3 regions of the Maridesulfovibrio zosterae DSM 11974 genome follow, and region 2 is predicted to be linked to each of the others. Evidence: predicted binding sites of a transcription regulator. Region 2 holds the regulator's gene; each other region holds the start of a gene.
The links. Region 2 encodes sigma-54, which starts transcription at its own class of promoters, with help from an activator protein. Its sites were predicted from a motif close to CTGGCACGGNNNNTGCTT; they were not measured.

Region 1: the regulator sigma-54 is predicted to act here: its motif matches at 3,351-3,368, upstream of H589_RS0116575 (LeuA family protein).
Region 3: the regulator sigma-54 is predicted to act here: its motif matches at 4,050-4,067, upstream of H589_RS0109580 (ammonium transporter).

The regions. Positions count from the first base shown of each region.
Region 1 is NZ_KE384343.1:61,400-71,573, reverse strand. It holds gene H589_RS0116590 (hypothetical protein) at 278-1,228, opposite strand; gene modB (molybdate ABC transporter permease subunit) at 1,209-1,997, opposite strand; gene H589_RS0116580 (hypothetical protein) at 2,003-2,206, opposite strand; gene H589_RS0116575 (LeuA family protein) at 2,203-3,309, opposite strand; gene nifH (nitrogenase iron protein) at 3,637-4,464, shown strand; gene H589_RS0116565 (P-II family nitrogen regulator) at 4,509-4,856, shown strand; gene H589_RS0116560 (P-II family nitrogen regulator) at 4,858-5,232, shown strand; gene nifD (nitrogenase molybdenum-iron protein alpha chain) at 5,257-6,894, shown strand; gene nifK (nitrogenase molybdenum-iron protein subunit beta) at 6,907-8,280, shown strand; gene H589_RS0116545 (NifB/NifX family molybdenum-iron cluster-binding protein) at 8,401-9,537, shown strand; gene H589_RS0116540 ((2Fe-2S) ferredoxin domain-containing protein) at 9,654-9,956, shown strand; gene H589_RS0116535 (GNAT family N-acetyltransferase) at 9,968-10,174, shown strand, end outside.
Region 2 is NZ_AUDC01000016.1:6,746-16,919, forward strand. It holds gene H589_RS0110165 (PTS sugar transporter subunit IIA) at 113-562, opposite strand; gene hpf (ribosome hibernation-promoting factor, HPF/YfiA family) at 566-1,105, opposite strand; gene rpoN (RNA polymerase factor sigma-54) at 1,155-2,570, opposite strand; gene lptB (LPS export ABC transporter ATP-binding protein) at 2,906-3,628, opposite strand; gene H589_RS0110185 (LptA/OstA family protein) at 3,657-5,282, opposite strand; gene lptC (LPS export ABC transporter periplasmic protein LptC) at 5,331-5,921, opposite strand; gene H589_RS0110195 (KdsC family phosphatase) at 5,922-6,443, opposite strand; gene kdsA (3-deoxy-8-phosphooctulonate synthase) at 6,433-7,245, opposite strand; gene H589_RS0110205 (CTP synthase) at 7,322-8,953, opposite strand; gene H589_RS0110210 (phosphoribosylformylglycinamidine synthase subunit PurQ) at 9,240-10,049, shown strand.
Region 3 is NZ_AUDC01000015.1:83,484-93,657, forward strand. It holds gene H589_RS0109570 ([protein-PII] uridylyltransferase family protein) at 1-2,223, opposite strand, end outside; gene H589_RS0109575 (P-II family nitrogen regulator) at 2,226-2,564, opposite strand; gene H589_RS0109580 (ammonium transporter) at 2,718-3,920, opposite strand; gene H589_RS0109585 (metal ABC transporter solute-binding protein, Zn/Mn family) at 4,399-5,301, shown strand; gene H589_RS0109590 (hypothetical protein) at 5,383-5,613, opposite strand; gene H589_RS0109595 (sigma-54 interaction domain-containing protein) at 5,945-7,486, shown strand; gene H589_RS0109600 (hydantoinase/oxoprolinase family protein) at 7,830-9,494, shown strand; gene H589_RS0109605 (histone deacetylase family protein) at 9,507-10,174, shown strand, end outside.

The DNA.
Region 1 (10,174 bases), on a different contig from region 2:
ATTAATATTTTTATTTTTGAGATGGTTATATTTTTCACAAATTTAAATGAATACACTTTTATATACAAAATGACTGTAACAGGACGGATGTTACGTATAAATAGTGTTTATGAACTTAGAGATACATTTTTTAAGAATGGACATAAATAAAAAGACTACATTTTAAAAAAGTAGTCTTTTTATTTAAGCACCATAATGCAAGATATTTATCACAAAAGACATTAAGGTTGAATAAATAAAAGCTGAATACAAAATACTACCAGTGACGTTCTTTAAATTATACGGAACACCTTAATGCACCGAACAAATTATCCAGCTGAGGCAAAAATGGCTGAGTTCTAAATTCATGCTCACTAAAATCTAGATATACCGGATCTGAATCAACTCCAGAGCAGATAGAGACACCACTGTTATCAAAACTTATATACATCGGGATAACCTCCCTTTCACCATCACCGCATAGAGACTCTCTATACTCAGGAATAAAAGTCAACTCACGCCCGGAATGATGAGTAGCGATGATGGATGTTAAAGTTGTTACGACTTTGGTTACTTCGCCATTTTCGCCAAATGTTAGCGAGTTTGCATCACCATTAATACCTACAGCGTCCGGATCATAAGCAGTTATATCTCCAATGAAAGTTTTAACTGATACAGGTTCGGCAGGTTCCAAGGATTTTATTTTGCCATTAGAACTAAAACTGAGACCGACACGAGTTTTTATAACACCGGATGGAGTTGATACGTTTATCTTATCACCGGGCCACAGGGTAAGAGACCGCAAGCGTCCACTTTCATAAAAACACATGCTGATAACCTTGGCAGAAATCGGTCCGCATGGAGTATCCAGAGTCAAAATTTCAGCCAGCCCTTCCTCATCTTCCTGCGCCCAGTATCCGGAAAGCTTTCCGTTAAGAGGAAATACCCGTTTTACTTTTCCACTCTCATAAAATGTTACCATTTCTGCTGAGACAATACCGGCTGGAGTAAATACCGGAGTCTTCATCTCAAGTGGCAGAGATTTTAGTTTACCGTTTTCATAAAAATGTACAGCCTGCACAGTTTTACGCCTGAGATCATCAGTGGAATACTGGGGGATGAGTTCCCCAGCCTCAGTTGTTAAGAAGCACTCCGTGGATGGAGAACAGGACCGAATACTACCATCTGGATAGTTTTCAACCGCACCTGACACAGGGATATCACCAAAATCAGTTCTGCATAATTTCATTTACAGCTCTCCTAACACCAAGAGAAATAGAGTCTTCCTCTTTTAAATATTTAAGTTCTCTATAGTCAGAAGGCTTGTGTTCACAGCATCGACTGCTGAAAAAGGCAGGCCCTCCTCCAGAATTCTTTCCTATAATCAACAGAGCACCGTAGCTGACAACCAGTAAAATCAGACAGAGTAATCCGGCAGCTCCGTAATCAAGCATTTCAGCCTGTTCATAAATCGCAATAGAAACAACCTTGGTTTCACCCGGAATAGATCCTCCAATCATCAGGGCTACTCCGAATTCTCCAACAGTATGAGCAAAGATCAGTGCAGCAGAAGCAGTTAATCCACCAATCGCATTAGGAAGGGTCACAAAAATAAAAGCCTGAAATGCATTCATACCCAGCGCTCTAGCGCCTTCGATAATCCCATCGTCAACCTTTTCAAGAGCGGCTCTCAGAGGTAATATCCCAAAGGGAAGGCTGTATATAAGAGAACCGAAAACAAGCCCTGCAAAAGAGAATGTTAAACTTCCCCCGGTCAATGCCTTCCAACCTGTACCCAGCAGGGAATATGGTCCCATGATCATAAGCAGACCGAAGCCCAGCACTGTTGGTGGCAGAACCATGGGCAGATTACACGCGGCCTCAATAAAATGTTTGCCGCGAATGTTACCTTTAGCAAGCATATATGCAACAGGCAGGCATATAATTAAAAGTACAGGGGTTACAATAAGAGCCAGCTTTAATGTTACCGCAAGTGCTGTTAAATCTATATTACTCATCTTTATTATCCGCCTGTGTTTAAAATATTCAGAGATAATTTCATCTTTGCGGCAGGGCAACCATCCTGAAATATGGATGAAATATTTTTCAATACCGCGCCGGAATTACTTCCACAGCTGAATTGATAGAAAAACACAGCGTCAGAGGAATAGACGGGTCTGACCATAATAGCTATCCAGAAAGATATAAGCAGAACACGTCTAATCATGAGAGCACCTCTTCATCATTAAGCTTCAAAAATTCACTACGGGTCAGAGGACGTTCCAAACGGCAGGAAAGCTGCCGTACAGCTTCGGTAAGAGTTGTAAGATCTGTTGCAGCGCAATCTACTCCGCAATCATCAAGAGCAGAGCGCACAGCAGCTTTACCGCTTTTTCCTCCCACAGCCAATTTACGGAAAATTCCGACGGACTCTGGATTGTACGGTTCAAAAAGTTCCGGAAGCTTACTGAGTGCGTGAGTATGCAAACCTGATTCACAGGCAAAAATATCAGTTCCGACTACAGCCTTGGTACGAGGCACATGAACTTTTGAAGCGGCCGATACCATCAAACAAACATCTTTTAAAACTTTTGTTGAATAACGGTCATTACTGTCACGTAGAGCCAGCCATGCCACCAGCTCTTCTGTGACAGCAATACCTGCACGTTCACCTATCCCCAGCACGGAACAGTCAGCATACATAGCTCCTGATTCAAGAGCTGTAACTGCATTGGCTGTGGCCATACCGAAATCATCATGACAGTGAACTGCAATATCTATATTTATCTGAGACCGAAATTTAGTGACCAGCTTTTCCATGGCTCGAGGAGTCAGTTGTCCAAGCGAATCAGAAAGCCTGATTCTGGAAGCTCCACAAGCTTTGGCAAGAAGCGCCGTTGTCAGAGCGAAATCAATATCCGCTCTCGAAACATCTTCCATGCCCACGGAGACGTACTTAAAGCCTACAGCCTTTGCAGTGCGGACAGCAGCCGAAATTTTATGAAGCAGAGCTTTACGATCAGTTGATAGCCTTTTTTCGATATGTAGATCTGAAACAGGAACTCCAATATTGATACGATCAACTGATAATTCGGCAGCAGCAAGAATATCTTTTTCCCTGCATGGAGACCAAACACTCAAGACCGTATCTTCTGCAATGGAGCTGACATACTGTACGAGTTCAGAAAGTTTCTCTTGTCCTACCCATCCCAGCTCAATTTCATCCACACCTATTTTAATAAGTGATGATGCAATGCGCTTACGAGTTTCTAAATTAAAGTAAGCTCCGAATAACTGCGCGCCTTCACGAAGAGTAGTATCTATCAGCATTTTTCAAACTCCGTTGGGATTAAAAACCTATACTCCCAATAAAGCACAATTGATGCCAATTCTCATCGCCCTTTTATATACCTTAATTTAATATAAAAACTCTATATCAATCCCTATTACCAACAACATACAAAAATGTAGCTTCCTACACTTTTCGTACCTACACACAGTATTTACCTACACTTTTCGTAGGCTGATCAACAAATCAATTTAAGCAACTTTCTTCTTTTATACCAACACTTTATAACAGATATAGAGTTTTGGCACATACCTTGCCTTATGAGAGTCAGCATCAACAAAAACAATCCAAACCCCATGGAGGAAATTATGAGAAAGGTAGCAATCTACGGAAAAGGCGGAATAGGTAAATCCACAACAACTCAGAACACCGTAGCAGGTCTCGCAACAATGGGCCGTAAAGTCATGGTTGTCGGTTGTGACCCTAAGGCTGACTCAACCCGCCTGCTGCTGGGCGGACTGGCTCAGAAATCAGTTCTCGATACTCTGCGTGAAGAAGGTGAAGATGTTGAGCTTGAGGATATCCGTAAGCCTGGTTTCGGAGACACATGGTGTGTTGAATCCGGTGGACCTGAGCCGGGAGTAGGATGTGCAGGACGCGGAATCATAACTTCCATCAACATGCTTGAGAACCTCGGTGCATACGAAGAATCAGAAGGTCTTGACTACGCATTCTACGATGTTCTTGGTGACGTTGTTTGTGGTGGATTTGCAATGCCTATCCGTGACGGTAAAGCTGAAGAAATTTACATTGTCTGCTCAGGTGAAATGATGGCTATGTATGCAGCTAACAATATCTGCAAAGGTATTATGAAATATGCTGAATCCGGCGGAGTTCGCCTCGGCGGCCTGATCTGTAATTCCCGTAATGTTGATAACGAAAAGGAAATGATTGAAGAGCTCGCTAAAAAGCTCGGAACACAGATGATTTACTTTGTTCCCCGCGACAATGACGTTCAGCGCGCTGAAATCAACCGTAAAACAGTTATTGAATGGGACGACACCGTTCCACAGGCTGCCAAATATCGTGGACTGGCAACAGCCATTGATGAAAATAAAATGTTCGTTGTCCCCTCCCCTCTTGAAATCGAAGAACTTGAACAGCTTCTGCTCGATTACGGTCTGATGGAAGTTTAATTTCTCAATAAAAAAGCACACACAGCACACAAGGAGAGAAGCAAATGATGATCATGGTGAGAGCAATTGTAAGACCGGAAAAAGCAGATGACGTCCTCGCAGCACTTATGGACAACGGCTTTCCAGCCGTAACCAAATACTCTGTAGCAGGCCGCGGTAAACAGCGCGGCATCAAGATCGGCGAAGTAACCTATGATGAAATCCCTAAAACCATGCTCATGAGCGTAGTTAAAGCTGCTGATAAAGATTTTGTAATCAGCACCATCATGGACGCAGCCCGTTCAGGTGCAAAAGGCGCATTCGGCGACGGTAAAATATTTGTTACCGATGTGGATGATGTCTACACCATCAGCTCCGGCGTAAATGAAGCAGCCCCTGCAGAGGAGGCGTAGCATGAAGGAAATCATCGCAGTTGTGCGGATGAATATGATGAACCGCACCAAAAAAGCCCTCACAGAAGCAGGCATAGATGCTTTCTTCGCACATGAGGCTCAGGGCCGCGGAAAAGGATTTGTTAATCCATCCGTCCTTGAAGGTGTTGAATCGGGCTACGAAGAAGCTGCTGCCGTGCTCGGGGAAAAAGGCAAACTCTATCCCAAACGCATTGTAACTGCAGTAGTTCCAGATGATGCTGTAGACAGTGTGGTCGAGGCCATTATCAAGGCCAATCAGAGCGGAAAACCCGGTGACGGTAAAATTTTCGTCAGCTCCATTGGAGACTCCGTAAGAGTCAGAACAGGCGAAACAGGCGAAAAGTCCATCATCTAGCACCAAGTAGAGGAGAAATAGACAATGAGTACTACGAAGAAAGTGGTGCAGTGGGACCCAGCGGATATCAAGGAAGAACTCCTTAAAAAGTATCCGCCGAAAGTAGCCCGCAAACGCGCCAAACAGATAATGATCAACGAGGCAACAGAAAGTGAAGCTCCGCCGGAAATAGTTGCCAACGTCCGTACAATCCCCGGCATCATAACCATGCGCGGCTGTACCTACGCAGGTTGTAAGGGCGTTATCATGGGCCCTACCCGCGATATCGTAAATATTACCCACGGTCCTATCGGCTGTGGATTCTACTCCTGGCTGACACGCCGCAACCAGACCTCCGCAGGTCCTGATGGCGAAAATTATATGCCTTACTGTTTTTCAACAGACATGCAGGATCAGGACATCATTTTCGGCGGTGAGAAAAAACTCGAAGCCGCCATTCAGGAAGCATATGACCTATTTCATCCAAAAGGCATCTGTATCTTCTCCACCTGTCCTGTCGGACTTATCGGAGATGATATTCACGCTGTTGCAAGGAAGATGAAAGCCAAGTTCGGTGACTGCAACGTATTCGGATTCTCTTGTGAAGGATACAAAGGAGTTTCCCAGTCTGCCGGTCACCATATTGCTAACAATCAGGTTTTCACCCATCTGGTTGGTGAAAACACTGAACCTAAAGAAGGCGAATATAAAATCAACCTTCTTGGTGAATACAACATTGGTGGTGACGGTTTTGAGATTGATCGCATCTTTAAAAAATGCGGTATCACCAACCTTGCCACATTTTCCGGTAACTCCACATACGACCAGTTTGCTTCTGCACAGCATGCGGACCTCAGCTGCGTAATGTGTCACCGCTCCATCAACTATGTGGCTGACATGCTGGAAACCAAATACGGTATTCCATGGATTAAAGTTAACTTCATCGGCGCAACCTCAACAGCTAAGTCCCTGCGTAAAATAGGCGAATACTTTGGTGATAAAAAACTTATCGACAGAATTAACGAAGTAATTGCTGAAGAACTGCCAGAAGTTGAAGCTGTTGCAGCAGACGTGCGCAGCCGCACTGAGGGCAAGACTGCAATGATGTTTGTCGGCGGCTCACGTGCCCATCACTATCAGGATCTCTTCAATGAAATGGGCATGAAAACCATTTCCGCAGGTTACGAATTCGGTCATCGCGATGACTACGAAGGCCGTGATGTTATCCCTGATATCAAGGTTGATGCGGACTCCAGGAACATTGAAGAAATCGAAGTCGAAGCAGATGAAGCTCTTTATCGTGCCCGTAAAACCCCTGAAGAAATCAAAGCCCTTGAAGAGTCTGGTTTTCAGTTCAAGCACTACGAAGGACTTAATCCGGACATGGATAAAGGAACTATCATTGTTGACGACTTGAACCAGTACGAAGCTGAAAAACTGGTTGAACTCATGAAACCGGATCTCTTCTGCGCCGGTATTAAAGAAAAATACTCTATCCAGAAACTTGGCGTACCTATGAAACAGCTTCACAGTTACGACTCAGGCGGCCCCTATGCAGGCTTTCAGGGCGCAATCAACTTCTACAAAGAAATTGACCGTCTTGTTGGTAGTAAAGTCTGGAGCTACATGAAAGCCCCCTGGCAGGAAAACCCTGAACTCACAGCCACTTTTGTGTGGGAGTAAGGAGAAATAGATATGTTACTCAGACACACCCCCACAGAAATCAAAGACCGTAAGTCACTTGTAATCAACCCGGCAAAAACCTGCCAGCCCATCGGTGCCATGTATGCAGCACTGGGCATCCATGGCTGTCTGCCACATTCACATGGTTCACAGGGTTGCTGTGCTTATCACAGATCAATGTTGACCAGACATTACAAAGAGCCTGTTTCTGCAGCTACAAGTTCATTCACCGAAGGCGCATCCGTCTTTGGCGGGCAGGCTAACCTGCTGCAGGCTATCAACAATATCTTCACAGTTTATGATCCTGAAGTTATTGCGGTCCACACTACCTGCCTTTCCGAAACAATCGGTGATGACCTCAACCAGATCAGAACCAAAGCAATAAAAGAAGGCAAGATTCCAGAAGGGAAAACCATGATCGGCGCACCTACTCCAAGTTACGTAGGTTCTCATGTCACTGGTTTTTCAAATATGGTTAAAGCCATGGCTCAGCTTGCCGAGCCTACTTCTGAAAAGAACGGCAAAGTAAACATCATTCCAGGCTGGGTTGAACCTTGCGATATGGAAGAGATTAAGCGCCTATCTTCTCTTATCGGCGTAGATATAACTCTCTTTCCTGACACTTCAGGAGTTTTAAACGGTCCTTTGAGCGGCGAATATAAAATGTTCCCTGACGGCGGCGTAACCGTAAAAGAACTCAAAGAAACAAGTAAAGCAATCGGAACTCTTGCCCTTGGCGAATGGTGCTCTGCTGACGCTGCCCGCTGGCTGGATTCCAAGCACAAAGTGCCTTGCACAGTACTTGATATGCCTTTCGGATTAAGTGCAACAGACCGTTTTATTGATGTACTGCGCACCGTTGCAGGAGTGTCCATTCCTGATTCCATCTCTTTTGAACGTGGACAGCTGGTGGACCTGATCTCTGACATGCACCAGTACTTCTACGGTAAACGCGTAGCCATCTACGGCGACCCTGATCAGCTTATATCTATGGTGGAATTTCTTTGCTCTATCGACATGTGCCCTGTGTACGTGGTTACCGGAACTCCCGGTAAAAAATTCGAAAAACGCATTAAAGAAATCACCAAAGATATGCCATTCGAAGTCAAAGTTAAAGCCAAAGGTGACATGTTCCTTCTGCACCAGTGGATCAAAAATGAGCCTGTTGATCTGCTCATCGGTAACACATACGGCAAGTACATCGCCAGAGACGAAGACGTACCTTTCCTACGCTGGGGATTTCCCATCGTAGACCGTCAGGGCCATCAGTACTTTCCTACCGTGGGTTATAAAGGCGGATTACGCCTTCTTGAAAAAATCCTCGGACTGCTTCTCGATCGCAAAGACAGAGATGATTCCGAAGAAAAATTCGAACTGGTTCTTTAATAATATTGCTCTGCAGGACCTTCGGCAACGACTCGAAGGTCCTGCAGACCTAAGATGACCTAATATACTTCGCACCTCTGGCAATAAAATTTTCCAAAGGCAAAAGATTACGGAGCTGATATGACTTCTTCAAATTTTTCTTCCCATCCCTGTTTTGGCTCTTCCGCTCGGGCCTCCATCGGTCGTGTTCACCTTCCGGTTGCTCCCAAATCTTATGCCCGCATACGCTTCACACCAGAAATAAAGTCGCCCGTTGCGATGCAGCCTGAAGCTGCAGTATGCATGCTGGACAGCCTCATCGAAGAAGGCAAGAAAATCAAAGTAGTCGGTATTACCGGTCCCGGAGATCCACTAGCCAGTTTTAACACCACCAGCTCAACCCTCATGCTGGTCAGGACCAAATATCCTGCTATGAATTTATGTCTGACTACCCTTGGAATCGGTGGAACAGAATGTGTTAAAAATCTGGTAACTTTAAATCTATCCCACATCACTGTTTTGGTGGATGCGGTGGATCCGAGCGTAGCCGCAAAACTATATGCATGGATTCGTCCATCCACCAAAAACGTACCTTTACCTGAAGCAGCAAAATTACTGATAAAAGAACAGGCTAGGTCTATCGCGGCTTTCAAAAAGGCAGGACTGACTGTAAAAATCAACACAACCCTCTATCCTGAAAATATTGATCACATTGAAGACATTGCTAAAGCGGTTAAAGAGCTGGGAGCTGACATTATGTCTATTACTCCTTTCATTCCCGCCGAAGACAGCAATTTCTCAAGCGTTACAAATGAACAGATTGAAGAAGCCCGCAAACTGGCAGGAAAACATATTGAACTGATGGCCCCCTGGGTGAAATGCGGAGCTGAAATAGATGTTGAAGCCCCCTGTGAGTGTACAATGCCTAAACCGACAAAAAGCCGTCCTAATGTTGCGGTCGTTAGTTCTTCCGGCATGGATGTAGACCTGCATCTTGGACATACCCGTCAGGTAATTATTTACGGTCCGCGCCAAGACGGCCTTGCCTGTCTGCTTGAAACAAGGCCCACTCCTGAACCGGGAGGAGGATCTGCCAGATGGGAAAAACTGGCTGAAACCTTGAATGATTGTTTCGCGCTGATATGCGCCGGGGCAGGCGACAATCCCAAACAAATTTTAGGTTCCAAAGGCATCAATGTCATCGTTTCAGAGGATAACGTCGAAGGCTTGGTAGATGTCCTCTATGGCGGTGGTAAAAAAGGTAAAAAGTGTAAATAAACCCAGCCCATGAACAATATATTTTTGCCCGCCAAGGCGAATTAACCACCATACGCCCAGCAGGGTTTTCAACCCTCACGGCACGCAATTGATAACCAGCACAAAGGAGAGATAATATGGCTACCCCCGAAAGAATGATCATCTGTTGTCAGAGCTTCCGCGCAGCCGGTGCCCCTAAAGGTATCTGTCATAAACAGACCGAAGGATTTTTGCAGTACATTGAGGAAGAAACCCTGGACCGTGGTCTGGATACACTGGTTGTTGCCACTAGCTGTCTTAAACAGTGTGAATCTGGACCGATTCTCGTGGTTCAGCCTGAAAACTGGTGGTTCAAGGGAGTTGATTCTGAAGAAGCAATTGATGAAATTCTCGATGGACTTGAAGACGGCGAACCATGTTCTAAATATTTGATTGATTAGGGAAGGAATACATGCCGACCACAATAGCTATCCGCAACGCACGTTCTGCTGACCTTGAACCTTTAGCAGACCTGCTGAAAATGCTCTTCTCCATTGAAGCGGACTTTTCAGTTGAGAGATCTAAACAGCTTGATGGTCTTAGAATGATGCTGGGAAACCCACGAGCCAGCATACTTGTAGCGGATCACGATGGTGAAGTGGTCGGCATGTGCACCGGT
Region 2 (10,174 bases):
ATAAGCAGTTGCTTACATTTCCCAGCTTTTGTAAAGAAGTTTATAAGCCCGCAAAGTAAATTAGCAATGACTTTCGTTCATTGCTAATTATATTAAAACTTATTCACTGGAATCAGTTGAGGCCTAGCAGCTTCAGCAATTCATCTTTATCATTGGTATTTATAAATGCCTGCCGAAATGCTTCATCTTTAAGCTGCCGTGATATTTGTGCCAATACTTTTAAATGAGTTCCGGCTCCCTGTTCAGGAGCCAGAACCATAAAAAATATTTTGCACTGTTTCATGTCCAACGAGTCAAAATCGACACCATCAGCAGATCTGCCGACAATTACAACAATTTCTTCAAGACATTCCAGTTTTCCGTGGGGGATGGCTATGCCATCCCCTATACCGGTTGTTCCAAGTTTTTCACGATCAATCAGGACCCGCATGGCTTCATCCACGTCAATTTCAAGACCTGTGCCTTCAAGAGCGGAAACCATTTCCTTTAGAACTTCAGCCTTTTCAGAGCTTTGCAGTTCATAAATAACCAGATCCTTTACCAGATTATCACTTATATTCATCAGTTAGTATCCCGGGTCAATCAAACCGAAGTCGCCGTTATTACGACGGTATATTACATTAATAGCTTCGTTATCCGCATTTCTGAAAACAAGGAACTCATGATCAAGAGACTGGAGCTGCTCAGCAGCTTCATCAATACTCATGGGCTTAGGCACAAAGGAATCTGATTCAACAATTACAGGTTCTCTGTAAACGTCTTCTTCCGCATAGCTCAAAACGTCCATACGAGCAGGAATATCTTCCTTACGTCTATGACTCCTCATCTTTTCACGTGCGCGGCGAAGCTGGGCTTCGAGCTTGTCCAGAACCATATCCACGGTGGAATACATGTCCTCGGACACCTCATATGCAGAGATCTGCAAATGATCAGAGCTCAACACAACTTCTGCAACATGCCTGAACTTCTCCACTGAAAGATTCACCTGCATTTCAGTGTTATCAGGGTTTGTTACAAACTTGACAAGCTTGGAGAATCGAGTGTTTGCATATTCCTTCAGATGTTCAGATGCGTCGAAGTTCTTAAAGGTAAATACAATGTTCATAAAGAGCCTCCTTCGTAATGGGTGAATATGCTTGTTCTCCGGACTTACATTAGAAAACCTTTTTCCTCTTGGACGAGGACAGGATTCCCATTGCAGTCCTGTACTTGGCTACAGTCCTTCTCGCGATGTTGACTTCAAGCTGCTGTTTAAGCAATTCAGCAATTTTTTCGTCACTGATGGGTTTCTTACTGTTTTCTTCACTGATCAATTTTTTGATCGTTGCTTTTACAGATTCAGAACCGACCTGAGAACCATCATCAAGACCGAGAGCACTGTTAAAGAAAAATTTAAGTTCAAAGATCCCGTGAGGTGTCGACACATACTTATTTGTAGTGATGCGGCTCACCGTAGATTCATGCATCTCAATATCTTCGGCAACCTCCTTCAAAATAAGCGGTTTTAACTTTGTAACACCTTCTGAAAAAAAACCTCGTTGAAATCTTACTATGGATTCCAGGACCTTATACAGGGTTCTCTGCCTCTGATACAGGCTCTTCATGAGCCACTGCGCCGAGCGCATCTTTTCCTGAAAATATTCCTTATCCTCTCCCTTAGTGGATGCCAGTGTCTCCACATAAAATGCATTCATCTGCAACTTTGGAAGACCGTCTTCGTTTAAAACTATGACAAAATCACCATCATATTCATAAACATAAGCATCAGGGCTGACATAGAAAGAGTCTCCGCCTGAAAAACTTGCTCCGGGTAAAGGATCAAGTATCTGCATCAAGTCAAGATAACTCTTTAAATCTTCCATACTAAGCTTGAATTTACGGGCCAGAGGCTTATACCGCTTCTTTTCCAGATCATCCAGATGATCCCGTACAAGTGAGACCAGAATAGGATCATCATCAAGCTTAAGCACTTCCATTTGAATCAGTAAACATTCCTGAGGAGTACGTGCAGCCACCCCCACAGGGTCGAATCTTTGTATCCTATGCAGAACCTCTTCAACTTCTTCGATTTCAGCATAACACGTTTCACAGACTTCTTCCAACTCAATCCTTAAAAAGCCACCTGAGCTAAGATTACCAATAATGCAGTCGCCAATGGCCACTTCCTTTTCAGTAAAATCAGATAAACACATCTGCCAGCTCAAATGTCCATCAAGAGAAGTTGACTTGGTCAATCGTGACTCAAAAGACATTCCGTCTTCAAATGCTTCTGATTCACGTGATGATGACTGCTTGGAAGTACTTGAAAACTCACCGAGATAATTTTCCCAGTCAGCATCTTTGGAAATCTGAGCATCTTCAGCTGTTGCTGTTCCGGCATCAGCATCAGGAGAATCAGTTCTTTCAGCTGCCTCTGCTTCCTCAAGGATCGGATTTTCCATTAGTTCCTGATGAACGGAATCAACTAACTCCAATCTGGAAAGCTGCAACAACTTGATTGCCTGCTGCAACTGAGGAGTCATCACCAGTTGCTGAGTAAGCTTTAATTGTTGTCTAAGTTCCAACCCCATAAATGTCCGCCACCTTCGTAATTTAATACAATATATTCAATTAGAAATAATTTTCGGCAAAAAAAACTAAGTCAGCCCTTTATAAATTTGCTCTTCACTACTCTATGGGCTTATCTAAAGTATGCCACACTACTTTGCAGCTTGCAACAAGTTGTACAGATTTATCTGTAATTACTGACTTTTTTAATTTACATTAAGACATATGAAAAAAGTGTACCAATGTTCTTCAAAACTGTAAATCAGCAATGACAAAATTAATAAAAACTAGCAAAAAAATGCCGAATTCCAACAGGAATCCGGCATTAAAAATATCCACATTTCTATAGCAGTGTAGCTTATAAACTGAAACTGTCACCCAGATAAAGACGTCTGGCTTTGGTATTCTTCACAATACTCTCAGGTGAACCGTTGAGAATAACCCTACCCTCGTATACCAGATAGGCCCGATCACAAATGGAGAGTGTCTCACGGACGTTATGGTCAGAAATAAGAATACCCAGCCCCATATCTTTAAGGCTGGAAATAATATCCTGAATATCAATTACCGCGATAGGGTCGATCCCAGCAAATGGTTCATCGAGAAGGATGAACTTGGGATTGTTGATCATAGCCCGAGCTATTTCCAAACGTCTCCTTTCGCCACCTGACAGATACATGGCTTTCTGGTCAGCCAGGCGAAGAATATTAAGCTGGTCAAGCAATTCATCAGCTCTCTTACCGACGGCTTTACCTGAAAGTCCGGTATGCTCGATAATAATTTCCAGATTTTTACGCACAGAAAGCTTTTTAAAAATAGAACTTTCCTGTGGCAGGTAACTGATTCCCTGACGGGCTCTCTCATGCAGAGGCAGTCTGGTAATCGTTTTTTTATTGTAATAAACCTCACCGGAAGTAGGTTTAACAACACCGACCAGCATATAAAATGTAGTAGTTTTACCTGCCCCGTTAGGACCAAGCAATCCCACAACTTCGCCTTCACGCACGGTAAGATTGATACCGCGTACAACTTCTTTCGGTCCGTAACATTTGACCAGTTTCTTGGCGACAATTGAATTCATAATATTCCCATATATTACAGATCGGGGCTTAGGGGCCTACGTTTTTTGGAGTATAGAAAATCGCCTCAATAGGCTTCTTGCCACCAACAACTTCAGAGCGGTTTTCTTTAAGATAAAACTTGATAAGGTTACCCTGTACAAGGTTAGGACCATCCTCCAGTCTGGCATTACCTTCCATGAGAATAATGGAATCTGCCACAATATAAGTAAGTTTGTCACAATCGCCTTTGCGCTTGTTCATGACAACCTTAACATTGCCCTGAGCAACAATTCTTTTTATCTTTTCCTGTGTATCGGCAAGGGAATCACCATCAGGTCGCAGGTGAGCGGTCAAAGTATCAGATGTAAGGGTAACATCAAGGCGAACAACTTTCACATTACCGGCAAAAATAATGCTGTTATTGTTCTCGCTGAAAGTCATTTTAGTAGAAGTAATTTTGATAGGCACATCATCAGGACCGCCTGCGGGCTTTCTCTTTACCGGAGTATCTTTTTTCTTTTCCGCAGGAGCCTGGGATTGCAGATATGTTCCATAAACATAACCTATGCGTTTAGCCTCCTGCCCTTTTACAGTTTTAAATACAGGGTACCATTTACCTTCCTGAGCACCTACAGTAACAGCATCACCTTGCTCCAACTTGTCAACTATGAGAGATTTTGCATCGGGTTGCGACCGGACATTGAGTACCGCCATGGAATACATGGTTTTAGTTACAACAGGAGCATCGAGAATCTCCTGCATAGCATCTTCCATCGCATCAAGCTTATCTTTACGTATAGCCTCATCCGTAATCTTTTTCTGTTTAACGGCTGCAATCTCAGCTTTACGGGCATCAATACCGGCCATTTGCTGCTGTTCAAGATTTTTAGGATAAGCGGCTAAAAAAGGTCCCCATGCATAACCCCAGACAGGAGTATCTTTCTTTACAAGAGTATCGATACGATAAAGAGCGTACATTCCACCCTTTTCAGCTCCAACCTGAGCTCGATGACCAGGACTGAGAATGCCTACAGTCTTAGAAGTTGAAACAGGCTTTTCTATTACATTAATTTTTCGCACAGCATAACGGATGCGGGCATCATCGAGAGCAATGTCAACCTGCTCTTTTTTTACATAACCCAAAGCTCCCGCTTCAGAAGTAACTTTTCCGTCTGCTTTAAAAACTGCGTACCAGCCGTCCCTAAGAAAACCGACCTTAATTTTATCACCGGTTTTAAACATTCCTCCTGTGGAGGATTTTACTGTGCGCTCAAGATAATATTTTAAATCTTTGCCCAGATAACGGACATCACCCCAGTCTACGAGGGGACAGTCTGATGAAACAGGAATTACTACTTTTTTAGAAATATAACCTACAGGATTTTTCAATTCTCCATCAGCAGCCGGATAGACAGGAAGCCAGCCTTTTTTTTCCTTACCAACTAAAAAACCCTCGGCAGGAGAAAGAACCCATACGACAGGTGCTTTCAAAGAGGGAGTTTCCCTTATATTAGCAATATATTTCGTAACATTAAGTTTAGATTTATCATATGCATGAGCCTTAGAGCCTACGGCAAGTGCGAAAAAAAACACCATACAGGCAAATGTATGGAGTAGAAATACAGAAAATGAACGACTGCGGAACAATGAACTTCTTTCAGATGTGCTAATCAAATGATTACTCGCTTCTATTATATTTCTTAATGCTCTTTTCATAATGATTTATTCAGGCATTGCCACCATATTCGGAGAAATAAGTGCTTCCATTCCATCTTCAATCATTATTTCACGGGTGACAAGATTAACCTTCACCCTTTTGGACATTATGTATACGGAAGGACTCTGCACTTTTACATTACCTTCCAGAAAAAGCATATTATCTTTAGGCTTAAAATTAAGGCGATCAGACTTAAGCTGCATGTCTCCATAGTGGCCTTGCACGGTATCCCAGAGTTTCAGCCCCTCACCTTTCTGACTGACTTCACCATGCAGAGCACGTACAAAAACTTCTTTACGGTCACGCCCCAGATAGTATGTTACGCGAGGCTTATCCGCTATGACCAATCCATTTTCCTGATCATAGTCAGCACTTCCGGCCCTCAGAATCCACTCCACATCTCCGCCTGTACCCTGAATAAGTTCAATCTCCTCAGCGGAAATATCAGATTTCTTCTGATTTGCCACAATAGGATTTTCAACCAGAGCACGAGCCATATGCGGATACGAAGCATACTTCTTGCCAAGAATAGTCCCGGCAGCAAGTCCGAGAAACACGGCTAGTATAAAATATAAAACAGCACCGAATCGGGCCATTTAGCCTGCCCACTCTTTCCAGATTTCACTAAGCTTCCCTTGTGCATCCAGAATGTACGAAATAGCTTCTCTTACAGCTCCATGACCGCCCTTCTTACTGGAGATCCACTTACTGACACCAAAAAGCTCAGGTTGAGAATTTTTAACAGCCATAGGCAGACCAACCCGCTTCATAACCGGAACATCAATCCAGTCATCCCCGATGTATGCGACTTCTTCGTCAGTCAAACCTTTTTTTGCCAACAGCTTCTCATAAAACGGAAGTTTCTCCCTTTGCCCGGGATAATACTCAGTAATCCCAAGCTCGCTCACCCGCTTTTCAACAGCGCCATGATTAAGTCCGGTAATAACTGCAACTTCAATTCCTGCCTGCTGTGCAAACTTAATCCCCAGCCCGTCCTGCACGTTGAAACGTTTGCTCACATTACCGTCTTTATCATAATAAAGTCCGCCATCAGTCAGCACACCGTCAACATCGAGAATAAGTAATTTAACTCTGCGAGCATTTTCTTTAGCAGGCATAGTTCACACTCCATCCGGCAAGCAGATCTTTAATTAAATCTTCAGTCCGCTCAAGAGGCCAGCTGTTAGGGCCGTCGCATAAAGCACATTCAGGATCAGGATGAACTTCCATAAACACGCCTGAAGCACCTGCTGCAATTGCTGCACGCGACAAAACAGGTACAAATTCACGCTGTCCGCCGGATTTACCGTCCAGACCACCGGGAAGCTGTACAGAGTGCGTAGCATCAAAAACGATCGGGCAACCGAACTCTTTCATAATTGCCATAGAGCGCATATCCACAACAAGATTATTGTAGCCGAAACTTGATCCACGCTCAGTGAGCCAGATACGCTCTGTTCCTGCCTCACGCAGTTTACCAACAACATGGCTCATTTCGTGAGGAGCGAGAAACTGGCCTTTTTTTACGTTAATAACCCGTCCAGTTTCAGCTGCGGCAACCAGCAGATCGGTCTGTCTGCACAGGAATGCCGGAATCTGTATAACATCGGCAACTTCGCCGACAGGCGCAGCCTGATCCGGGGTATGGATATCAGTTACAACAGGTAAACCGGTCTCATCTTTTATACGCTGCAACCATTTAAGCCCTTCCTCCATGCCCGGACCTCTGAACGATTTGATAGAGGTACGATTAGCTTTGTCGAAAGAGCTTTTAAAAATAACTGTAACATCAAGACGTTCAGCAATACCTGCCAGCACTTCTGCAGACCGCAAGGCAACGTCCATGTTTTCCAAAGCACACGGCCCGGCTAAAATAAAAGGACCATGTAAACTTTTCTGATATAATTCATCGGGAGTCATATGCTGCCCTCCAAATATAAAGGATGCCTGAAAGTACCATAAACAATACTTTCAGGCAGCCTGTAATTTTTATAAATTATTTATTGTCACGGGCAGCTTTGATGAAATCCCTGAACAAAGGATGTGCGTTCATTGGAGTAGACTTGAATTCCGGATGGAACTGACAGCCGAGGAACCATGGATGATCGGGTACTTCCACGATTTCAACCAAAGTTTCATCAGGAGAAAGACCGCTGAGTACCAGACCTGCTTCAACAAGCTGGTCAGCGAATTTTTCTTTATTAAATTCGTAGCGATGACGATGACGTTCCTGAATTGCTGTTTTACTGTAAGCATCCATTGCTTTAGTACCTTCAACAATTTTACAGGGGTAAGCGCCAAGACGCATTGTTCCGCCCTTATCACTTTCTTCACAGCGACTTTCAGTTTTTTCAGTGCGGTAATCAAACCATTCTTTCATCAGATAGATAACTGAATTTTTACCGTGCTTGTCGAATTCTTCAGAGTTCGCATCAGTAAGACCAAGTACATTACGTGCATATTCAATAACTGCACACTGCATACCAAGACAAATACCGAAGAAAGGCACTTTGTTCACACGAGCATATTCAATTGCTGCAATCTTGCCTTCCACACCCCGAGAACCGAAACCGCCCGGAACCAGAACGCCGTCAATGCCGGCCATTTTTTCTTTCACATTTTCACGGGTGATCTCTTCGGAGTTAACGTAACGCAGTTTAACTTTAACATCATTTGCAACGCCGCCATGAATAAGTGCTTCATGCAGACTTTTATAAGCTTCTTTCAAATCCACATATTTACCTACAATAGCAATTGTGGTTTCACCTTTAGGATTCTGGAGCTTATAGTTAAGTCTTTTCCATGGCTCAAGGTTACAATTCTTAGCAGGAAGATTAAGCATAATAGCAATCTTCTGATCCAGTCCTTCCTGATAAAAACTTAGTGGAACTTCGTAAATGGATGCAACATCAACGGCAGTAAAAACTGCATCACGATCAACGTCACAGAAAAGTGCAATCTTGCGTTTGATATCTTCATCCAGTTCAACTTCACTGCGGCAAAGGATAATGTCGGGATGAATACCGATGCTGCGCAGTTCTTTTACGCTGTGCTGTGTAGGCTTGGTTTTTACTTCACCGGCAGCTTTCAGGTAAGGAACAAGTGTCAAATGAATATAAAGGACATTTTCACTGCCCAGCTCGGAGCGAAGCTGGCGGATTGCTTCCAGAAAAGGAAGACCTTCGATATCACCTACAGTTCCGCCGATCTCAATGAGAGCTACGTCTTCACCATTAGCAACACCTTTAACAGCATTTTTAATCTCATCCGTAATGTGGGGGATAACCTGTACAGTACCACCGAGATAATCACCGCGACGTTCTTTATTAATAACGGTATGGTAGATGCGGCCGGATGTGAAGTTATTGTTCTGACTGAGCGGCACATTTAAATAACGTTCATAATGCCCGAGGTCGAGATCGGTTTCTGCCCCGTCATCAGTTACGTAAACTTCTCCATGCTGAAATGGATTCATTGTACCTGGATCAACATTAATATAAGGATCAAGCTTCTGAATTGTTGCGGTCAGACCTCTTGCTTTCAAAAGTGCGCCGATAGATGCGGCTGCCAGACCTTTACCCAGTGAGGACAACACGCCCCCGGTGATGAAAATAAATTTGGTTTTCATAATGCTCCCGTCCCATGGCGGATTATTTATTTAAAATTATCGCTGCTACATAATACAAAAAGTACAGCGAATAAAGTCAGTATCACAAAAAAAACACAAAACGAGACCCACCCCGTAAACAATCTCTATTCAGGCGTTTCCCACTTAAAAAATATGTGTTAGCGGTACGTCCTGAGGAATATAGACTGTTGACGGGAAGCTGACCCGCAATTATGTTCCTCTCTTCAAACAAGGACTAGATAGTCTTTGAATATTTCTATTGTCAACATCTGGAGGACAAAAATATATGGCTCGCGTTAAAGTTTTAGTCATTACCGGTTACGGAACCAACTGTGAAAACGAATCTGCTCATGCCGCTAAGAAAGCAGGAGCAGACGAAGTAGACATTACCTACTTCTCTGACCTTACTGCAGGTAAAAAGACCCTAGAAGGTTATAATTTCTTGATTTTTCCAGGTGGATTCCTTGATGGAGATGACCTTGGATCAGCTCAGGCTGCGGCGCTTCGCTGGAAACATGCCCAGACTGCCGACGGTCATCCGCTGGTAGATCAGATAAAAAAATTCTTTGACGATGGCGGAATTATTCTCGGCATCTGTAATGGATTTCAGCTGCTGGTTAAACTAGGACTGCTTCCCGCTGTCGGTGGCGAATATTTTACACGTCAGGTTTCCCTGAGTCATAATGACTCCGCAAAATACGAAGATCGCTGGGTTCACCTCAAAGCCAACCCCGCGTCTCCTTGTGTTTTCACTAAAGAAATTGACACCCTTAATGTTCCTGTTCGCCACGGTGAAGGTAAAATTGTTCCTGCTGATGATGCCATGATGGATAAAATCGTGGAGAACAATCTCATCGCTCTGCAGTACATTGATGCTGAATCTGGTGACGTTACTCAGGAATACCCCGCTAACCCCAACGGTTCTCCCCTTGGTATTGCAGGTCTTACCGACCCGAGCGGACGCATTCTTGGACTCATGCCGCATCCTGAAGCATACAACCACCCCACCAATCACCCCAAGTGGACCAGAGGTGATATTCCCGTGCTGGGTCTGACTTTGCTTGAAGGTGGCGTAAACTACATTAAATCATTATAGATTACATGTGCCAAAGTACTTTTTAACGACGATTCGCATCGACTTATAAAGTATCTGACAGTCCTTAAACGCGGACTGATTTCTTAGCTTAGAAAAAACTTAACAAACAGGAGGAGGGAGAATAC
Region 3 (10,174 bases), on a different contig from region 2:
ATGCAACCTATAGTCGAGAGATAAACGCCCCGTCATAGCATACATGATAGAACGCTCCACTCGCGACCAGATATCGTCAGGAGCTGAATCAGGCGGAGTTTCTACAATAAAAACATTGAGAGCAATATTGTCAGTCCATGAAAAGATTTCAGCAGAAAGAATATTTATTGAATGCAGGGCCAAAACCCCACTCTGAGCGGCAAAAAGAAAATCCTGATCACGTGCAGCAATGACCAGCTTCACTCGGCGCTTATCATCAGTCTCAAAGGCCCGGACAAGATTAATTCCCTTCCCGCCTTTCCCTGCAGGTTTACGTATCAAATCTTTTTCATAAATCGAATTGAAATCCTGTACCTGCACCATATGCAGAACAATATCTTCAGGATCCTCAAGAAGCAGATATCGGTCGGGCATTGCCTCTATCATAGTTTCAACAGCGCTTGACTTTACCTTTCCGGCTGCACAATGCCTAATTTTGCTCACAGCATCAGCAACAAGGTCCTCGCTTTCCATTTCGGCAAAGCTTTCATCCGTCAAAACCAATTCAAGACCGGAATAAATCTCACGCAGCAGTGATTCGCTCCACGAATTCCAAACCCTGGGACCAGTGGCCATGGAATCAGCCATTGATAAAATAAAAAGCATACGCAATCTGCGAGCTGAACGAACTGTTTCAGCAATAGACCGAAGATCATCCATGGAGCTCAAATCCAGAGAACGGGAGGCTTTAATCAATAGCAAGTGATTACGGACCAGAAAAATTATATCTTCCTTAAATCGATGAGGATAGTCAGTTCCGTCGAGAATATCTTCAGCAATTTGGGCCCCACGCTCACTATGATTTCTTTTCCCTTTACCAATATCATGTAAAAGAGCTGCTAGCAGTAACGCATCAAAATCCTGTCCTGAAATACAATTACCTCCGTCCGCAAACTCATCCCTGAAAATATCACAGCATTTATGCACAGTCAGCAACGAGTGACGTCCGGGTGGATACTGATGATATCCATCATATGGAACCAGCTCCGACACTTTTGCAAAATCAGGTAAAAATGATTTAAACAAGCCGCTATCAAGCATCTCAAGAGATGTGCGCCAGCCGAACTCTCCTTTTAGAATATCAACTAACCTTGTCAAAGCCTCTTGAATATTAACTCCTGATTTGCAACTTACCTTAGAAACTGCTCGCCGTGCCTTACGGGTCAATGGATTACCTGTACGAGACTTTATTTCAAAAACATTCAAAGCAGCATCCAAATCAGCCGTACCGCTATGATCAATGAATGAAATTGAATTTCTTTCAAAAGATTCACGATACAGAGCATCACCCATAGACCGGATACGAATCATGGCCTTATGGATGGCGGTAAGGATATCATTACCCCGTTTGGCAGGATTGTATCCCTTTACTCCGCACAATGAAGCCACATCAGGCAGAATTTCAAGAATCAACTTATCCTGTTTACGCTTGCGGGCGAGATGAAGAGCACAACGGGCTCTCATCAACAAAGTTTCATCACGGCAAAGATCCGCAAGATCATCTTCATTTAATGGAAAATATCCGCCTTTAATATCTGCGCACCATTTAACAAACTGGGCATCACGCAAACCGCCCCAGCCGTTCTTAAGGTTCGGCTCAAGAACTACAGAATCCATGCCCACACCCATTTGGATACGATTCTCCCAAAGTGTATGACAAAAATTAACCCCTGATTTTGGAATCACCTTTTCTCTGAATTGGGTAAAGAGATCCCTAAACAGGTCTTCTTTTCCAGCTATGAAACGCAGGTCCAGCAAAGAAGCCAGCACCTTGAAATCAGACCGTGCAAGTTCAAGGTTCTGCTTAATACTGCGAACTCCATGTCCAACCTCAAACTTGAGATCCCACAAAGGATGAAATAAAAATCCAGATAATTCTTCGAGATCTTTTCCTTCCGGCATATCAGACAAAATCAAAACATCAAGATCCGAATAAGGAGCGAGCTGTCCACGCCCATAACCGCCGACTGCTACTATCGAGATATTTTCATACGAGGAAAGTATACCTTTTCCGACAGCTTCCTTAATCCTGGATATAAAATAATTATCCACTAGACGGGCCATCTGCTGTGGAAAATCCTGCGGCATGCTCTTGGAGCATGCCGCAAGTAGAATTTCCCGTCCTGCAAGCAAACTGTCTATTGAATTCTGCGCAGAACTAATGGAGGCTACTTCCGTATTCATCTTTATATAGCTTCCAAGCCTGTTTCACCCGTACGGATACGCACGACATCTTCAACAGGAATGACAAAGATTTTACCGTCACCTACTTTACCTGTCATTGCGGCCTCGCGAACGGCCTCAATAACTTCAGGAACACGCTCAGCATCTACAACAATTTCAATTTTAGTTTTGGCTATAAAATCAACCTGATATTCTGCACCGCGATAGACCTCCTTATGACCACCCTGACGTCCGAAACCTTTAACCTCAGTAACAGTCATTCCTTTAAGTCCAAGACCGGCAATAGCATCTTTAACATCATCAATCTTAAACGGACGAACAATTATCTCTATTTTTCTCATTTCAAATTATCCTCATAACATTTGATCCTGCTGTCACTCTATATGGAAACAACTGGGGTTTAGGCTTGTTTGCCAGCCTAAGGCACACACCCATCAAACACATGAAACAACGACCTTCAGCATGCCAGAAACTTAATTTTTTCTGAACTGCACTTAAATCTGATACCCGGCTTCACTGTGTTCAGAAACGTCAAGCCCGGCAACCTCAGCTTCTTCACTGGGGCGTAAACCATAAAACTTATCAATTAACTTGAACAGAATCCAGCTGACTGCAAAACAATATCCCCAAGTAGCAAGGCATGATTCAATCTGAATCCAAAGCTGCGAAGCGTTACCATAGAAAAGACCTTCAGCTCCGATGCTGGCGAAAAGACCGGTTGCGATTGCGCCAAAAGTTCCACCGAGACCGTGAATACCAACAACATCAAGTGAATCATCATATTTGAAAACAGACTTAAGCAGCACGCCACCATAACAAATTGCACCGCCACCAAAACCGATTACAATCGATGCCATAGGGGTTACAAAACCTGCTGCGGGGGTAATGGCAACCAGTCCGGCAACAGCACCGGATGCAGCGCCAAGAGTTGTGGGTTTGCCACCGTGCATAGTTTCAACCAACAACCAGCCCAATACAGCGGCAGCAGCAGCAAGGTGAGTAGTGACAAAAGCGTTAGCGGCTAGACCATTTGCAGCAAGAGCACTGCCGGCATTGAAACCGAACCAGCCGAACCAGAGAATGCCCGCCCCCAGAAGAGTCATTGGCAGGTTATGGGGGATAAAAGGTTCTTTGCCATATCCTTTGCGCTTACCCATAACCAGACAAGCCGCAAGAGCTGCTGAAGCAGAACTCATGTGAACAACGGCTCCACCGGCGAAATCAAGTGCGCCGTGAGCTCCCATCCAGCCACCGCCCCATACCCAGTGACACATCGGGGCGTATACAAGGATAATCCACAAAGTAGAAAATATTACCAGTGCACCGAACTTCATGCGCTCAGCAAAAGCACCCGTAATCAAAGCAGGAGTAATAACCGCAAACATACACTGAAATATCATAAAAAGAAGGTGCGGCAAATTATCAGCGGGACTGTTTAGAGTATCCATACCCACACCATTTAACGCAAAAAAATCCATACCACCGATAAATCCACCTATATCCGTACCAAATGCAAGAGTATATCCTATTACAGCCCAGACAATAGAAACAAGTCCAAGCATAATGAAACTTTGCATAATTGTAGCCAGAACATTTTTACTACGAACCATTCCACCGTAGAAAAGAGCCAGCCCCGGAGTCATAAACATGACCAGAGCAGCACAAATGAGGATGAAAGAAGTATCCGCTGAATTCATTGTTACCAACCCCCGTTGATTTTAATTTTTCTATTTTTTACATTTATGTCTCTACAGACACTTCTTAGAGACTATTTTTTTGCAATTTTGCAAAAAATATCCTTCAAAATTGAACTTTCACTCTTTATAAAGCACGCTTTATGCCAAAAACGGCTTTTTCTACACAATTATACACTAAAATGGAACCCAAAATACATATTTGCAATTTAACAAAAAATTAAAATTTCAAAAATGTAGACATTTTCATTAAAATAAATTCTCAATTCTTTAAGAAGATACCCTTATTCTGAAAAAAAAGTAAATTTTAGAACTTTATTTAGAAAAAAAGAATGAGATACTAGTAAAAATCATATTCAACCGCATCACGACAAACAGCATTGAATATAAAAATACTGACATCCTCAATTGACTTGGTATAGAATGTAGGTCAGCCATAGATTATTAGAAATCATCTATCATTCATAAGAGGAAAATAAACGTGAGAAAAATTAAATTACAAGCTGGCTTCATTCTGGCCATAATCTTTAGTTGTACAGCAGCTTTGGCAACTCCCCTACAAATAACCGTCTCGATTGCCCCTCAAGAATACTTTGTAAAAAAGATCGGAGCAGATCTCGTAAATATCAATCTGATGGTAAGAAGCGGCAGCAGTCCAGCTACTTACGAGCCACAGCCGAGACAAATGGCCCAACTCAGCAAGGCAGATTTATACTTTGCGATAGGAGTGCCGTTTGAAAGGGCATGGCTACCACGTTTTAAATCCGCAAATAAAAAACTTGAAATAATTAATCTGGGAGACAGCGTAACGCACATCCATATGCAGGATCACATACATAGTGAAGAAAGCACTCACGAGCACGGATCGCAAGAACAGCATAATTCTGAAAATTTCATAGCGGACCCACACGTATGGCTGGCTCCGCAACTAGTCCGCATCATGTGTATAGAAATTAGAGACTCCCTCATTACAAAGGACCCTGCCAATGCCGATACATACAGAAAAAACTATCTGGAATTTGCACAGGAGATCAATCAACTAGACACTAAACTGCTAAAACTATTCAGCCGCTCAACCAAAAACAAACGTTTCATGGTCTACCACCCTTCATGGGGATATTTCGCAGCTAGTTATGGCTTAACCCAAATCCCAATTGAACTGGAAGGAAAAGAACCCAGTCCCAAAGAACTTGCCCAACTGATAAAGTTTGCAAAAAAAGAGTCTGTAGCCGCAATTTTTGTTCAACCCCAATTCTCTCAAAAAAGCGCACGGGCCATTGCCCACTCTATTGACGCACAAGTTATTACTGTAGACCCTCTAGCTTCTGATTGGGCAACCAACCTTGAAAAGGCTGCGCAGGCATTCCTTAAGGATCTAAAGTAAAAAACTAAAAAGCCCGCCAATCATGAGATTGGCGGGCTTTTTATGGCGATACCCAGTTAAACAACTGGGCACAAAATTTTGTTAATAACTCAAAACACCTAATAGTGCTGCCATCAATGTAACTGCACCTCTAAGCTTTGATGCAGGTGACATATGAGGAAGATCTGCACTCAGCTTTGTACGCAATTCTTTGAATGACTGATCCAAAGCACGACAGTCACTCAGCCGTTGTTTTCTTGCTGTACGGGACTCATCCCGCAAAAACTCCATATCCTTACGATGCATAGATATTAACGATTCTACACTGTTCATTAAACTATCTCCGTGTATGGTAGGAAAACTGAGTCAGAATTGTTTTCACATAAAAAATTTATGGCTGGAGGTCCCGGAGGGGTCGGGGAGGTGGAGTGGGACCTCCAGTCCATACTTGACTAACAAGCTGATCTTCTTAAAGCACCTTCCGTGCCAAAAAAAACAACTTCCTGAAAAACCCACTTAACACAAGGGCTTCACACCAGTTTACTACATCAGTCCTTATCAAAACCTTCACTTTCAATGTTGATAAAACAGTATTTTAATGATATATAGTAATTTATACTAAATAAGACTAATTACTTACAACTCTAAATAAAAAGATTTTACCATGACTCTATCTATAGATGACTACAAAGCTTTATCTCAAGAACTTGATCCTGATAAACTGCAACAGACTATACTCACACTTTTATTACAACTTCAAAACGTCGAAAGAGGATCTCTCTGGTTAAAAAAGGATGGGATGTACGAATGTGTCGAGGCGCTTGGCACTAAGAGTGAGAAGGTTGTCGGGGTCAGACTATCCCCAAATGAGCAAAGCATCGTCGGCTGGGTTATCCAAAACGGAGAGATGACAATTGCACAAGCGGGAGACAGTCGCCACAACAGTAGTATTGAAGAAAATTTCAAAGTAAAAAGTAAGCTTATATTATGTTTTCCTCTAATCTTCAAAAACAATGAAGTATACGGTGCCGTACAGGTCATTGATACTAGCGCAAAAGGAGATCAGCTAAACCTTTCCCCGGAATATCTTACTATGCTGCAGGACCTTGTTGATATCGGGTCTATATCATTACACAATTCACTTGAATTTCAAGAACAGCGCCATAAATATGCCCAGCTCAGCCTGACTCTGAACAATATTCACAGCAAAAAATCCATTGTAGGCAAAAGTCAATCTATCAATAAGGCTCTTAAACTTGTTAAGAATTATGGAGCAACCAACTATCCGGTTCTTCTGTACGGAGAATCAGGAACAGGAAAAGAACTTTTCGCAGAAGAAATACATGTACAGAGTTCACGCACTCATAAACCTTTTCTGACTCAAAACTGCAGTGCAATCCCCGAAAATCTGCTTGAGAGTGAACTCTTTGGATATGTTAAAGGGGCATTTACAGGCGCCACATCAAATAAATCAGGACTTTTTGAAGCGGCTGATGGCGGGACTGTTTTTTTAGACGAAATCGGAGACATGGATATTAACCTGCAAGCTAAACTTTTACGGGTTTTGCAGGAAAATGAAATCAAACCACTTGGCGGAACGCAGACTAAAACCATTGATATAAGAATCATTTCAGCAACTAACCGCAATCTTGAAGAAGATGTTAGATCGGGACGATTTAGAGAAGATCTATATTATAGACTGAATGTGCTGCCACTTAAACTTCCGTCTCTACGAGAGCGTCGTGAAGATATTGCAATGCTGACAAACTATTTTCTAAACCGCGAGGCATCATATAGCCATATGCTGCCCAAAAAAATGGATGAACAGTCCATGCTGGCTATGGAAAAATACCAATGGCCGGGCAATATTCGTGAACTTGAAAATATGATAAAACAATTTCAGGCTATGGTTCCCGGTGATACGGTTTCTCTTAAAGATCTTCCGCAGCACATTGCAAGCCCTGGTTCACCTCCCCCTCCTTCACTTCAAGATACAAATACAGTTTCCAAAGCAGCCCCTGAATCCCAGACTAAAAATCCTGACTTATCAGAATTTACATGGCAGGAAATTGAATATTCATATGTAATGAGCCTGCTTGAAAAATATCGCTGGAATATAAGTCAAGCCGCACGCGCAGCTGGAATTAACCGATCGACCTTTGATTCCAGGATGAAAAAATTGGGAATAAGTAAAAAGGCAATATAATCTATTGTCCACCAGTAGAACATGATCTTCATTTATATCTGCATGATAGGTATACAGAAAAACAGAAAGTATCATAAAACATTCTGGCTGGCTTTATATCGTCCACAATAATATCAAAACGATTTTGCCTGCGATGGCTTCTATAGCGAAAAACCACTTACGAGCCTGTTAATACCGTTTACGGTAAAACCTCTGGACTCAGGTTACAGGCGGGTGCTAATTAGGTGCTGGTATAGAATTCAAAAATCACATTCAATAAACACTTAGTGCCTTCAGAATTTCCTTAACCATGACTATAAGGTTCCCGTAAATTCGGAAGAACTCTTATTCAAGGATTTATAACATGCTTCTTCTTGGAATTGATGTCGGAGGAACACATACAGATGCTGTGGCAATCGGACCGGATGGACTTGAAGCGCAAGTAAAAGTTCCAACGGATCACGACAACCTGCTTTCCTCCATTAAGAACGGACTGAGTGAAATTGTCCGCAACATTGACCCCTCACGAATAAAACAGCTAAACTTGAGCACCACACTCTCGACCAACTCTATTGTAGAAGGTAAATTTGAAGATGTTGGGGTTATTGTTTCAGCTGGTCCAGGACTTGATCCCCACTCTTTTATGACCTGCAAAGACTTTCATGTTATCCCCGGGGCACTTGACCATAGAGGTTCGGAGACGAGAAGACTGGACAACCTAACCCTGGAGGAAGCCATTGCTTCCTGCCGCAAATCAGGTGTTAAAGTCTATGCAGCAGTCACTAAATTTTCTCCACGAAATCCAGCCCACGAAAAAGAGATCGGTCTTGCAATTGGTGACAATGCCGATTTCATCACACTTGGCCACCAGATAACAGGTCGCCTGAATTTCCCAAGACGCATATCAACTGCATTTTACAATTGTGCAGTGTGGAGAATTTTCAATAAATTTGCAGATGCCATTTCAGGCACACTAGACGAAATGAACCTTGGTCACATCAAGGTAAATATTCTGAAAGCAGATGGAGGGACCATGCCTCTGCCACTTTCACGCAAAATACCGGTACAATCAATTTTCTCAGGTCCTGCCGCCAGCGTCATGGGCATAATCGCTCTTTGCAATATTACACATGACTCTATCATCTATGATATCGGTGGAACGACCACTGACATCGCAATTTTTGCAGGGGGAAGCCCTCTGATAGAGCAGGAAGGCATTGATATAGGATCACATCCAACTCTGGTCCGCGCTTTGAAAGTACAGTCCATCGGTATCGGAGGAGATTCAACAATATCCATATTGGAAGGAATCGTACGAGTTGGGCCGAACAGACTTGGACCATCAATTGCTTTAGGAGGAGAAATCCCGACTCTAACCGATGCACTCATCTGGAAAGACTCCTGCGTATGCGGAGATATCGGAAAATCCAAAGGAGGATTTGCCGCATTTGCTTCACATAAGGGATTTGAACCAGATGAACTTGCCGACAAAGCCATTGCTTATGCAATTGATAAAATCCATAGTTCAACTCGCGAACTTGTTGAAGAAATCAATCAGCAGCCAGTCTATACAATTCATGAACTGCTTGAAAATGTACGCATCGTCCCTCGCAAAATTTACATTATGGGTGGCCCTGCCAAGGCCATGAAAATGGATATTTTCCGTAAGTTCAGACTTTCTACTGAAGTGCCGGAAAACTACGATGTAGCCAATGCTATCGGTGCAGCACTGACCCGTACCACAACTGAACTTGAACTTTTCGCTGACACTGAACGAGGTCTTATGTTTATCCCTTCCCTTGGGCACAGGGAGAACATTCCACGCAACTATAAACTTGAAGAGGCAGAAAAAGACGCTATGAACCATCTGCTTGCCCATTTGGGCGAGATGCATGTGGCTGCCGACGGCTCCAATGCACAGATAACGTCATCATCTTCATTTAATATGGTTAACGGATCAACAACAGTAGGCCGCAATATCAGGGTAAAATGTCAGATTAAACCCGGCGTTGTCCGGATACATTCATAATACGGAGTTATCATGCTCAAGGCTGAAAACAGGCTGGGAGTCATTTTCTTTCCCGCCTTTGACTGGGCAATTTCACCCACTCATCCAGAAAGAGAGGAACGCCTGCTCTATACTCAGGATCAACTTCGTGAGGAAGGACTTTTCGACATCGAAGGCATCCGCGAATACAAGCCGGAAGTAGCCCAGACTGAAGATATCGAGCGGGTTCATTTCTGCTTTCCAGAAGCTGAGGCCATAGCCACCCGGTCACATTATATTTCTTCAGGCGGTGCCATTAAAGCAGCCAAATTAATCATGAGCGGAGAACGCGATCGGGCATTTGCCCTTGTACGTCCCCCCGGACATCATGCCATGAAAACAATTCAGGGCTCACGAGGTTTTTGTGCCATAAACATTGAAGCTATAATGTGCGAATATATACGTGAAAAATATGGTCCAAAAAGAATCGCTATTATTGATACAGACTGCCACCACGGCGATGGAACACAAGACGTATACTGGCATGACCCCGACACATTATTCATTTCTATGCATCAGGATGGCCGAACCTTGTACCCGGGAACAGGGTTTCCTAAAGAGGCAGGAGGGCCCAAGGCTTTAGGTCGTAACATCAACATACCTCTTCCTCCAGGAACTTCGGATGCAGGGTTCATGATGGTCATGGAAAATATTGTTATGCC